3 regions of the Paenibacillus haidiansis genome follow, and region 2 is predicted to be linked to each of the others. Evidence: riboswitches for the same ligand, from Rfam matches in the RefSeq annotation. Region 2 holds a riboswitch; each other region holds the start of a gene.
The links. Region 2 has a riboswitch for cyclic di-AMP ahead of V3851_RS09155 (hypothetical protein). Riboswitches for the same ligand answer to the same signal wherever they lie in the genome.
Positions count from the first base shown of each region.

Region 1: another riboswitch for cyclic di-AMP. It lies ahead of V3851_RS22165 (TrkH family potassium uptake protein); the one in region 2 lies ahead of V3851_RS09155 (hypothetical protein).
Region 3: another riboswitch for cyclic di-AMP. It lies ahead of V3851_RS24590 (C40 family peptidase); the one in region 2 lies ahead of V3851_RS09155 (hypothetical protein).

Region 1 is NZ_JAZHPZ010000015.1:110,473-114,838, reverse strand. Features, by position in the region: gene V3851_RS22170 (potassium channel family protein) at 1-187, opposite strand, end outside; gene V3851_RS22165 (TrkH family potassium uptake protein) at 201-1,535, opposite strand; cyclic di-AMP (ydaO/yuaA leader) riboswitch at 1,605-1,763, opposite strand; gene V3851_RS22160 (CPBP family intramembrane glutamic endopeptidase) at 2,074-3,747, shown strand; gene uvrC (excinuclease ABC subunit UvrC) at 3,713-4,366, opposite strand, start outside.
Region 2 is NZ_JAZHPZ010000003.1:444,285-448,650, forward strand. Features, by position in the region: gene kdpA (potassium-transporting ATPase subunit KdpA) at 1-1,286, opposite strand, end outside; gene kdpF (K(+)-transporting ATPase subunit F) at 1,323-1,400, opposite strand; gene V3851_RS09155 (hypothetical protein) at 1,455-1,871, opposite strand; cyclic di-AMP (ydaO/yuaA leader) riboswitch at 1,988-2,170, opposite strand; cyclic di-AMP (ydaO/yuaA leader) riboswitch at 2,275-2,522, opposite strand; gene V3851_RS09160 (bifunctional 4-hydroxy-2-oxoglutarate aldolase/2-dehydro-3-deoxy-phosphogluconate aldolase) at 2,697-3,347, opposite strand; gene V3851_RS09165 (metal-dependent hydrolase) at 3,470-4,165, shown strand; gene V3851_RS09170 (MFS transporter) at 4,241-4,366, opposite strand, start outside.
Region 3 is NZ_JAZHPZ010000021.1:17,229-21,594, reverse strand. Features, by position in the region: gene V3851_RS24600 (hypothetical protein) at 8-838, shown strand; cyclic di-AMP (ydaO/yuaA leader) riboswitch at 1,056-1,190, shown strand; gene V3851_RS24595 (C40 family peptidase) at 1,193-1,663, shown strand; cyclic di-AMP (ydaO/yuaA leader) riboswitch at 1,953-2,088, shown strand; gene V3851_RS24590 (C40 family peptidase) at 2,093-2,563, shown strand; gene V3851_RS24585 (GNAT family N-acetyltransferase) at 2,963-3,469, shown strand; gene V3851_RS24580 (c-type cytochrome) at 3,622-3,981, shown strand; gene V3851_RS24575 (4a-hydroxytetrahydrobiopterin dehydratase) at 4,056-4,355, opposite strand.

The DNA of each region.
Region 1 (4,366 bases), on a different contig from region 2:
GCGATTTCAGCACCTCTTCATCGGTGGCGTCCGCCACCACGGCATGGGTGAGCCGATCGCTCCATTCGTCGACCACTTCTTCATTGCGATCCACGCCAAGCACCTCATAACCGAGGTTCATCAGCTCAAGCGCCAGACTGGAGCCGAACCGCCCCAATCCGATCACTACAAACTGCTGTGTTTTCATCTTTCTTTTCCCCTTATCCTATAATCATTTTGCCTTCGGGATGTCTATACAATTCTTTACCCTTCTTCGGCCCAAGCGCATAAGCGAGCGTCAAGGGACCGAGCCGTCCGGCAAACATGGTGAAGCTGATAATGATTTTCCCCAGGACGGTGAGCTTACCCGTAAGCCCCATGGACAGCCCCACCGTGCCGAAGGCGGACGTCGTTTCGAACAGGATGCTGAGGAAGCTGGCATCCTCCGTCGTGGACAGCACCATCGCGACGGCAACGACCAGAAACAAAGCGAGCATCGTGATCGTGACCGCTTTGAAAATTCTTTCCTGGGCAAACCGGTAACGGAAAAGCACCAGGTCCGTGCGTCCGCGGATCATGGAGATCACCGCCCCGACCAGAATGGTAAATGTCGTCGTCTTGATCCCGCCCCCGGTGGAGCTAGGCGAAGCCCCGATGAACATCAGAATAATTATGAAGAACTGCGTGGCTTGACGAAGCCCGCCGATGTCCAGCGTATTGGCACCCGCCGTCCGCGGCGTGACCGACTGAAAGAGCGAGCCCCAGAATTTCCCGGACCAGCCCAGTGAGCCAAGTGACTTAGGGTTGGTGAATTCAAACACGAAAATTACCAGCGCGCCGATCACGATCAACGCGGCGGTCATCGACAGCACCACTTTGGAATGCAGCGACAGCTTGCGGCGTTTCCGGAATTCGATCAGGTCGGACAGAACGATAAAGCCCAACCCGCCCGAAACAATAAGGAATATCGCCACAAAATTGACAAGCGGATCACTGACATACTGCGTAAGGCTGCGATACTCGCCGAACAAATCGAAGCCCGCGTTGTTGAACATGGAGACACTATGGAAAACGCCGAAATACAGCGCCCGGCCAAACGGCATGTCGAACGACCAGCGGATCGCGAACAGCAGCGCGGCGCAGCTTTCGATGACGAGGGAATACATCAGCACTTTTTTGATCAGCCTAACGATGCCTTCCATTGTATTCTGGTTCATTGCTTCCTGCAGCAGCAGGCGCTCCTTGAGCGAGATTCTCCGTTTGAATACTAGGGCAAACAGCGTCGCCATCGTCATGAAGCCGAGGCCTCCGATCTGGATCAGCAGCATGATGACCACCTGTCCGAAGGTGGAGAAATAAGTTCCCGTATCCACGACGACCAGTCCGGTTACACAGGTTGCCGAGGTAGCCGTAAAGAACGCATCGACAAAAGGCAGCGACTCCCCGGTGGCGCTCGAAATCGGCAGCATCAGGAGCAGCGCCCCGGCGAGAATAATAAGCGCGAATCCCAGCACTAACACCTGGGGAGGAGAGAATTTGAACCATTTGGAAAGCAATGTTGTTCACCTCATTATCGGTTTGAAAAGCAAAAAGAAAAAAGCACTGGAAATCCAATGCCTTTAGATTGGTCCCTGCTGCAAAGGCCTACGAGGTTAGCTGACGGATTCGGGCTTGCACGGCTGCCCTATTCGCATCTTCACCAGGCCGAAGCCGGACGAATCAGCGAAATTCACCCCAAAAAATCGGTTCCCCCGTTTTCGGTTGAAATTCGGCCAAACTATTCATTTATCGCGATTATTTTAATTTCATCATTTTTCATTTCATTTTCGTCAAATGGATTATAAGCTTTATTTCCCCCCGCTACAAAGGTATTTTTGGATGAAAAACATCGATAATAACTGAAATCGGATGAAACAAGCGCAAAGGTGATCGCTTCTCTAAGCCATGCTTTTGTTTGCCGGAGTTATTGCGGTATTTCAAGAAAAGCCCCTCGTCTCTGGCGCAGAAATCCGCCCTGTGTTATCTTTACTGTGACATGGATACACCAAAATCATACCGTATTGCCAAAAAAATATTGTTTAAAGGAGTTTTTGCATGTATTCCGACCCACATCCAGAGCCGTACGGGCGCAGGCCAAAGACCCGGACCCTGTGGCTCCTCGCCGCGATAGGTTTCATCGTGTTTATCTGGGTGCAGCTTCTGCCCACCACCGATTCCGAATCATTGCAAGTTCAGCAGTCGACTCAGATCATCACCAAGGAGCAGGCCCGGGAATCCGCCGCCAAATTCGCGGCAACGGCGCTCGGCTACGCCGGCGATTTGGGGGAAGCTTTGGTTACCTACGATACCGACTCCGATGTTTACGGGTATTTGACCCGGGAAGATTTGATGGCGGATTTCTTGAAAAAATACGACAAACAGTTTCCTTACGACGTGTTCCAGGTCCGGTTTGAACATCCGGACGCGGAGACAAGCGCCTTGACGGTCGATGTTCATATGACGACGGGGAAGGTGGTCGGCTTTGAGAAAACCGGGGATTACGAGCTATCCGTCAGCTCGAGCTGGGAACAAATTCTCGAGCAGGCGAATCCGATCCTGTCGGCGCTGGGATTCGACGAAAATACGGAGATGGTCGTGGACGAGGTTCCAAACGGGCTGTTGCTTACGCTCTCCGGTTATACCGTCGGCGAAGCTCAGGCGGAAGTCGGCGTAACCTACGACGGGGGACGGGTTACCATGGTTGAAAGTTATTTTGACATACCGCAAAGCTATACGGATTATATCGATCGCCAGACCACGATCGCCAATTGGCTCACTTATGTCGGTTATGCGCTGATGACTTTTGTGCTCGGCATTCTCGCTATCGTGTACAGCGCCCTGAAAAGAATACATACTTCGTTCAAACGGGGCATTATCCTGGCTTCGGTATATTTCCTTATTTCCTTGGGCTCCGCGATCAATATGCTCCCTTATTTTGAAAAAGAGGGAATCAGCGGTCCGATTCTGATCTTTAGCATGTTCATCCAAGGCATCGTCACGCTGATCATGGCCGCGTCGATTTATTTCTCGCTGGTCGGCGGCGACGGGCTCTGGCGCGAACAGGGGATTGCTCTGTGGCCTCGCGCCAAAGAACAAGGGTACGGACGCCATGTGCTGTCCGCGGTTTGGGACGGCTACGCTTGGGCGCTTATCCTGCTCGGCGTCCAGTCGGTCATCTTTCTCGTGCTGGAAAATACGATCCATATGTGGTCCACCACGGACGATTCGCAATCGACCTACAATATGCTCTATCCCGCCTTGCTCCCGCTGCTGGCTTGGGTGGCGGGGATCGGCGAGGAAGCCGTATACCGGCTGTTCGGCATCCCGATGCTGAAGAAAATGTTCCGCAGCACGGTTGCGGCCAGCGTGATCACGACGCTGATCTGGGCGTTCGGGCACACGCTGTACCCGATCTACCCGGTCATCTCCCGCCCGATCGAGCTGCTGTTCATCGGCTTATTGTTCAGTTTCATTTTCCTGCGCTACGGCTTTATTACCGTCATGTTCGCCCACGTCATCTTCGATAGCCTGCTGATGTCGATCAGCGTGATGTTTACGGGCGGTGCGCTGAATATCGCGGCCGGCATCTTCTTTATCGCGCTGCCGGCGATCGTCGCATATGTCATCTATCTGTTCAATCCTCCGGGGAAGGAACGGCCGCCCGTTCCGCCGCAAAAAAAAGAAGAGCCGTTGTTCACGACTCCTCTTCCTCCCGGAGGGCATCTATAATTTGCTTGGCTAATTTGTCGCCAATGGAAAGAGGCCGGAAGTCTTCGACGGAGGCCTCTTTTATTTTTTTCAGCGAGCCGAAATGCTTAAGCAGCGCTTTCCGGCGCTTCTCCCCGATGCCGGGGATGGCATCGAGGCGCGAAGCGACCATCGATTTGCCGCGCTGCTCGCGGTGGAACGAGATGGCGAAGCGGTGCACCTCGTCCTGAATCCGCTGCAGCAAATAGAATTCCTGGCTGTCGCGGGGCAAATGGATCGGCTCCGGCGGATCGCCCACCATCAGTTGGGCGGTCCGGTGCTTGGCGTCCTTGACAAGGCCGCCCACCGGAATGAACAAGCCCAGCTCGTTCTCCAGAACGTCGACCGCCGCGGAGATTTGGCCTTTGCCGCCGTCGACGATGATCAGATCGGGCTGCGGCAGATTTTCCTTCAGCACCCGCTCGTATCTGCGGCGGATAACCTCGCGCATCGTTTCGTAATCGTCCGGACCTTGGACGGTCTTGACTTTATACTTCCGGTACTCCTTCTTCTCCGGTTTCCCGTCGATGAACACGACCATCGCGGACACGGGATTGGCCCCTTGAATGTTGGAGTTGTCGAACGCCTCGATCCGCGACAG
Region 2 (4,366 bases):
AGAATGATAAACGGGTGGACCAAAATCGCGATCGCAATCAGCTTCATTTCCTTCGCTTCGATCTTGCGCCCCATAAATTCCGGAGTGCGCCCGACCATCAGACCGCAGATAAATACGCCAAGGATGGCATACATGATCATGTTCATTAACCCGACGCCTTTGCCGCCGAAAACGACGTTCAGCATCATTTGCGCCAGCGCGGCGAGCCCGCCGAGCGGCGTCAGCGTATCGTGCATATTGTTGACCGACCCTGTCGTGGCCGCCGTCGTGACCGTTGTAAACAATGAAGAGCCGGCGATGCCGAAACGGACTTCCTTCCCTTCCATGCTTCCCTGCGAGGCGTCGATATCGAGCACTTCCAGCGCCGGGTTCCCCGCTTTTTCGGAGAAGTAAACCGTGGATAGGAAGACCAGGAACAGAATCATCATCGCCGAGAAAATGACCCAGCCTTGTTTTTTGTTCTTGGCGAACAGCCCGAACGTATACGGCAGGGCGGCGCCAAAAACCCACATCGACCATATTTCGACGGCGTTGGTCAGCCCGTTCGGATTCTCAAACGGATGGGCCGAGTTGACGCCGAAAAATCCGCCGCCGTTCGTGCCGAGATGCTTGATCGATTCCAATGAAGCGACCGGCCCCACCGCAATCTTCTGCACAGCGCCTTCCAGCGTTTGCACCGTCAGCGTCGGGTCCAGCGTCTGCGGGACCTGCAGCGCCACGAGTACTAAAGTGACGAGTAAAGCGGCGGGCAGAAAGACGCGAACATGCGCTTTAACCAAATCCTCAAAAAAATTGCCGACCGTGCTCCCCCGCCGGGTCAACCCGCGGATGAAAGCCATCGCCGCGGACAAGCCGGTCGCGGCCGAGGTAAACATCATCATCGTGATGACCGCCATTTGCGAGAAATAGGACAGCGCCGATTCCCCGCTGTAATGCTGCAGGTTCGTATTCGTCATAAAGCTGATGACCGTATTGAACGCCAGCGTCGGCTCCATCGCTTCCATCTTGTTCGAATTCAGCGGCAGAACCTGCTGTATCCGCAAAATCAAATAACTGACCGCGATCAGCGCGAGGTTGGTCGCTATCAGACTGAATCCGTATTTTTTCCAGCTCATTCCTTCGAGGCGTTTGTATCCCGCCACTTTATAAATAAATCGTTCAATTCCGCCGAATATTTTGTCGGTCCGATTCGGTTCTCCTGAAAAAACATAATATAAATAAGTGCCTACCGGCTTCACCAGTAGGACGATCACTCCGATTACTATGAGCATTTGCAAAAAATCCATCGGGATCCCCCTCAAGTATTGGACTAAAAGGTTAAGTCAAAATTTCTCCGGATGAAGCAAGGCATAGACGAGATACAGAAACAAAAACAGTATAACGATGCCGACCACCATCATGGCGTGTTCCCTCTCTTTCCGAAATCATATAGATTTTCAGCATGACAGTTCTCCCTACTCCTCTTCGTTATCCGGAAGGCCGTTCGCCAGAAATCCCACCTCGCCTGTGGCGGAGTGGATGATATAGGTGGCTCCCAGCCCCTTGTATATCATCCGCGGATGGCGGTGCGGCGAAATGACGATTACCGGCCCGGTCGTCCACCGGCGGCATAATTGCAAATACCTGCAGGTCAAAGTCAAGCTCGTTTCAAAAATAAAGGCGCATTTAAACGCATATTCAGGGATCACCCAAGTTTTTTCCTCATCCGTTTTTACCCGGATGATTCCGGTTGCGCCAAGCTTCCCGGCCTGCTGTTCGTCGGCTTTGTTGTTGACCAGAACGACAACCTTCCGCCCACGGGAAACAAGCAGCAGTGCAAAATTCCGGCCGGCCCTGTTCGGAGCGGCCACGAGTATACAATCATCCTCCACGATTCTTCCTCCTTCAATGTGGAGAGCAAGGCGCAAAAAAAGCCGCAGGAAAGGAAGAACCCTTCCAAGCGGCTTCGACGCACGGCAAAATAAGCCGTGGTCAGCTTTATGGCGGTTGCTTCTCTCCTTACGCTTGCGAGGTTAGCTGCCGGATTCGGGCGTGAGAGTCGCCCTACGCCGGAAGACGATAGCCTTCCCGGCGATTCACCCCAATGAAACATCTTGGCCCATATGTTCGGGCCCCTGGTTTCGGTGGTTCCCCCGTTTCCGAAAAACTCGGAATTCAGCGAAAAAATGCTTGTTATTGCAAAAATGTTTCATTTTATTTTCATTTTAGGCAATAAGAAACCACAGAGGCATAGAAGCGCTCTGTGGCCGGTAATGGTTGCGGTCGCAGTCACTCATCCTCTCTCCATCCACGCTTACGAAGTTAGCTGTCGGATTCGGGCGGTGAGAGTCGCCCTACCCGGACGAAAGATCCATGGCTTTCCGTCCGGGATTCACCCCAATTTCGTCCCCGCTTCAACTCTCACATTGAAGAAGTGAACGAAATACACGGCCGCTTATGGTGAAAATGTTCATCCAACCGCAGGCATCGTGTTTGGTGGTTCCCCCGTTTTCCCTTACCGGGAAATTCAGCGATCCAGATGGTGTTTATTTGTTATCATGGATTGAATCATAACTCCGGCCGGAGTTACTGTAAAGTCATACCACCGTCAAAAAGCCGCACCCGATGGCCGATAAATCGAATTCATTGCGCTTTCATGGAATTCGATCTCTTTAAATCGCGATATAGCTCGTTGATACTTTGAATTTCATTTCGCTTTAGGCTGTCACTTCATTATACGATTTTACGGCCCGAACCAAATCCGCCGCATTCTGCACGATCGTCTCGTACCGCCCTTCTCTAACCAGGGCCGGGTTCACCAAGTACCCGCCGAGTCCTACGGCCGTCGCTCCGGCGGACAGAAACTCGCGGATGTTATCCAGACGTACGCCGCCTGTTGCGAGCATAGGGATATGGCTCAGAGAGGCGCGGACCTCCCGCAAATATCCAACCCCCAGCGTCGCCATCGGGAACAGCTTGACGGCCGTCGCTCCCGCCTTCCAGGCCGCGATGATTTCCGTGGGCGTCATCGCCCCGGGAAACACGCCGATGCCCTGCGCAAGCGCGTAATCCACGACTTTCTCGTCGAGGTGAGGAGAAATCAGATACTCTGCCCCCGCTCTGACCGCCTCTTTCGCCGCCCCGAGGTCGAGAACCGTTCCAGCTCCGATCCGCATCCGCTCGCCGAATTTCTCGCGCCAGCTGTAGATCATGTCCAGAGCGCCTTCCGTATTCATTGTAACTTCCGTGAAAACGATACCGCCTCTCGACAGCGCCCCGGCGACGGCATCCCCCCGTTCCTTCGGTACGCCGCGCAAAATGGCGACGATCTTCTCTTCTTTAAGTCGGTCCAATAATGCAGATGTCATACCTTTCCTCCTTGGTACGTGATTATTTTCACTTTCTTTTCAACCCATCAACATATGACTTAAGGAGTCTATACCGATATAATAGAATGGAAACGCATAAATTGCCATAGGAGTGATCATTAATGAAGCTTACTTTTTTGGGACATGCTTCCGTGCACATCGATACCGGCGATGTCAGGCTGATCATCGACCCGTTTCTGACGGGAAATCCGGCGGCCGCGGTTCAAGCCGAAGACATCCGGGCGGATTACATTTTGCTCACCCATGGACATTCCGATCATATCGGCGATGCCGAAGCGATCGCCCGGCGGACCGGGGCTACGATCGTCGCGATCGTGGAGCTGGCCGACTTTTTCGCCGCCAAGGGCCTGAAGACCGTCGGCATGAATTTGGGCGGATCGTTCAATTTCCCGTTCGGCAAATTGACGTTCACCCCCGCGCTGCACAGCTCTTCGGTACAGGTTGACGGAACGAACATCTATCTGGGCGTGGCCGCCGGAATCGTGCTCGACCTTGGCGGGTTCGTCGTATACCATGCCGGGGATACCGCCTTGTTCAGCGATATGAAGCTGATCGGAGACCGCCGCCCGATCGACCTCGCCTTCCTGCCGATCGGCGATTTCTTCACCATGGGGCCCGAAGACGCGCTGACCGCCGCGGAATGGCTCCATCCGAAGCATGTCGTTCCCGTCCATTACAATACTTTCGGCGGCATTGCCCAGAACGGCGACGCCTTTGCCGCCGCGCTGCAAAAATCGGGAATCGTCGGGCATGCGCTTAAACCGGGAGAAAGCCTGGATACGGCCGATTTGAAATAAATAAACGCAAAACTCCACGGTTTCCCTGCTGCGGGAAGCGCCGTGGAGTTTTATTTTTGCTCATTCGTCCCTGATTTAGTCGATTAATTCCTTGCCCTTCGTTTCGGTGCCCAGCAGCAGAACGGCCACAGCGCCGATCAGGACCGTAATGAAGAAGATCCAAAAGATCGCGCCGATCGACACCTCGCGGGCCACGAGCAT
Region 3 (4,366 bases), on a different contig from region 2:
GAAAATTATGACCTATATTCGGAATGGATGGGGGCATGTCAGGAGCCAGTTTCCCTCTGTGATCATCCTGTTCCTGTACCAGTTGCTGTGGGGACTGTTTCTGTACCGGCTGGTAAGCTCCGCGGTTAGCGACGTCCTGTCGCGGTACCCCGACCCGCCCCCGACGGAGATGAGCCGGATATTATATTTGCTTGAAGGACAGTTCGAGCTTAGACATAATCCGGCGGTATACCAATACATCTGGCTGCTGCTCGCGATGATCGCTCTGCGGCTGCTGTTGTCGCCGCTCATTCAAGCCGGCATCCTCTACGGCCTTAAGCCGTCCGAGGAGCGGGGCTCCGGCCTTCCTTTTTTCCGGGGAATGAAGGAATTTTGGAAGCCCGTCGTACTCTTTTATTTGTTGGAGCTTGCGCTGCTGGCACTGCCTTCCTTCTGGGTCCTCCCGCAGCTCCAGGCCTTGTTGCCCCGGTTGGCCGTACCCGGCAGCCGCCTTGCCCCCGTTCTGATCGGTTGCGGGATTTTGCTGGGCTGGATGGTTTACGCCTGGCTTGTCCGCCAACTGCTGTTGTTCGCCCAGTTCGGGTATCTGTTTAAGGCCGGACTCTGGACCTCACTGCTGCTCAGCTTAAGACATCTTCTGCCGGGCATCGCGATTTCACTCATTCTGGGCGCCACCGGAGCGGGACTGTTCCTCCTGTTCGGCACCGTCTCTTGGATTTGGACCGGACTCTTGGCCCTAATATTACAGCAATCCTATCCTTTTATCCGCAGTCTATGGCAAGTGTGGACGCTAACCTCTCAATACCAGCTATGGTATACCAAAACACAAAAAAGTTAAATTTTTTTCACTTTTATTTTTCCTTGTGCCACAAGGCCTCCGCGCTTTCCGGGGGTCTTTTTGTGCGTTTATCCCTCTCAATCTTGCTAATTAACCATTGCCAAAATATACTTGCCTTTGTTACAATAACAGCAGCACAATTTCAGTAACGATTTTGTTATTATTTTGTCATCATTGGCAGCGTATTATGCCGGGTGTCGAATTTGTAAGAATAAAACGTAAATTACAGCCGAATTCCCTTAACGGGGAACGGGGGAACCACTTTGGGTGAATTGATCTCGCAACGGAGGGATCATAGGGGACCTTCAACCGAATCCTTAAGCTAACCTCGTAGGCATTGGAAGGAGCATATTCTTGAAGAAACAGCTAACCGCAGCGGCAGTAAGCCTTGCAATTGTATTTTCCATCGGAACTGGTAGCGCTTTCGCGGATTCCAAATTGAACAGCGCCATCGAACCGGCTTTGGGTTCCGATTACAAATCGGGCGGAACGACGACTTCAGGCTTTGATTGTTCCGGATTTACGATGTACGTCTTCGCAAAGATCGGCATTGAATTGCCGCATCAATCGGCTTCCCAATACAAAATGGGAACCGAAGTGTCCAAGGATGAATTGATTGCCGGCGACCTGGTGTTCTTCAACACCTCAGGCAAAGGCATTTCCCACGTCGGCATCTACGTCGGCGACGGCGAGTTTGCTCATGCCTCCACCTCCAAGGGTGTAGTCATCAGCAAATTAAGCGAAAAGTATTACGTCGAACGCTATGTCGGCGCCAAGCGGATCATGAGCTCCGACAAATATGATGAAGTTACCAGTGAATCGTAAGGTAACATTTTTGAACGGATAAGCAAGGGCCCGTAGAGATTCTTTAACCAGGATCTCGCGGGTCTTTTTCATTTTATACGGGTGAGGATTAGGAACCCTTTCCTACTAAATAGTTGTGGTGACCGCTTAAAACAGTTCAAATTAACCTATTTAGCAAAAAAGGCCGCAATCGGCTTGCCAATACATGAAGAGGTTTGGTAAAATAACCAAAGTAAATGGTAACAACTTTGTAATTATTATTGTCGTATTTGTAATCATTTTGATCATGTCGTGTTTTTTCGGGTGCAATCAACAAGAACAGCCGAATTCCCGACACCCGGGAAACGGGGGAACCACTTTGGGTGAATTGATCCGTTATCCAAGGATCATAGGGAACCTTCAACCGAATCCTTAAGCTAACCTCGCAGGCCTTGGAAGGAGTTTTATATCTTGAGAAAGACGTTTGCTGCAGCAGCGACGAGTTTGGCCATCCTGTTCACGATGGGAACCGGAAGCGCTTTTGCCGACAGCACATTGGACACCGTAGTTAATTCCGTGATCGGCACGCCTTATAAATACGGAGGCGTCACTACCGCGGGCTTCGATTGTTCCGGATTTACCAGATACGTGTTCCAGAAATTCGGTGTCGACCTCGCCCGTGTATCCACAGCCCAGTACAAGCAGGGCACTCCGGTGGCCAAAAGCCAACTGAGAGAGGGCGACCTGGTATTCTTCAACACTTCCGGCAGCGGCATCTCCCATGTCGGCATTTATGTCGGCGACGGGAAATTCGCCCATGCCTCGTCTTCCAAAGGAATCAATATCGATAATTTGGACAACAGCTACTATAAGACGCGCTATGTAGGGGCAAAAAGAATTCTGAGCAATTGGGGCTATAGCACCTTTGCCGCCGAATCCTGATTACCCCTCAAAGCTGGAGACCCTACACCTTAAAACCCGTTGGACCGTGAGCGATTCTGGCCGGAATCGTCCGCGGTCTTTTTTTTTGCTGCCACTACCCATTTAACGAAGGACCGGTATCAAAGGTTACATGTAGATAAAGATTTATTTTTTTGCTGTCCGTGTTCCACCGCACTCCTACATCCAATCCTCGTTATATCCAAAATTTACCCCGTCCGGAGAAAAGCTAAACGGAAATTTCAGCAAACCCAAGAAATTTTTCTTCCCTTATCCTCTCGGGTTCGTGGGCTTCAAGCCTTTACAAGCAAAGAAATTACGTTTAGAGTGAGGTTAAAAAGAACTTGAGCCAGTCACATTGAATAGCCTATGCATTCCTATCGTTTAAGGAGGCGAAGACAGATGGAAAAAACAATCCCCCCATTCCGGATCGTCCCTATGGAAGAAAGCCACGGCGCGGATATCTGTACCTGGCATTACGATTCTCCGTATGATATTTATAGCTGGCTCCCTTGGGAACAAATGAAAGCGCTCGATGTCGAGTTCGGCAACCCTACCTTAAGAGCCCAGCAGTACGTTTCCTTGCTGAACGAACAGGGCGAACTTGCCGGATTTGCCCAGTACTTTCCCATGGAGGGGGTTACGCGCCTCGGTATTGGCATGCGGCCCGATTTATGCGGCCACGGCTTGGGGAAATCATTTGTGCTCACCATCGTGGAGGAGGCCAGACGGCGGAAACCGCAGGACGTGATCGATCTGGAGGTGCTGACCTGGAATACCCGGGCAATTCGGGCGTACCAAAAGGCCGGCTTCGTCATCACCGATCTGTACGAAAAAATGACGCCCGGCGGCATTTCCAAGCCTTTTTATTGCATGGTTTTTCGGGGTATCCCGACTGCTGCAGAATAACATTCTTCATCCGTCTATGAACAATCACACATTAAACTGCTGTTTTTTGCGTAAATTACAATAAATCATTACTTTTTTTGTCACAAACGCTATGATCGGCCAACATGTTCCGCTATAATGGAGGGGTAGCTTACATAGGAGGGACGATTGGAATGCAGAAGTGGATCATGAGCGGAATACTCGCCGTGGCATGCATCTTCGCAGTCGTGTTAATGTTTACATTGCCCGGCCGGGAACAGGTAGCCCAGGAAGAAAAGCCGCAAATGCCTGAAGTTACATTAAATGCAGAGCAAGCCGAAGCCACAGTCAAAGCGAATTGCATCGCCTGTCACGGGGATCAATTGCAGGGCGGGGCCGGTCCTAATCTGCAAAAAATCGGATCCGAACTGTCGTCCGATCAATTGTACAGCATCATCACCAAAGGCAAAGGGGGCGTCATGCCGTCCTTCAAGGATAAATTGAAGGAAGACGAGATCGCCAACGTGGCCTTGTATCTTTCGGAAAAGAAATAGCGATTGAAGCAAAACACGCCCGCCCGGTACCGATCGAATCGGTCCGGACGGGCGTATTTCCGTTTCTTCGGGAATTAACCGGCCGTGCGGTTTTTCTCGAAAGCCTCATTATATTGCTGCGCTTCCTTGATATCTACGGCCGTTATTCCACCTTCCTCCCAAGAGGTCAAGCGAAGCGTCACCGTTTTATGGTCAATGGTAATAAAAGGGTGGTGATTAAATGCTTCCGAAATAGCTGCCACCTCGTCGACGAACGCAATCCCTTTCATAAAGTTGGAGAAGGTGTATTTCCGGATGATCCAGCGGCCTTCCTCCAGCTCCCAGCCCTCCAGCTTTTCCAAATGCGCTTCTACTTCTTGTGGTGTAAACGGCATTTTTCTTCCTC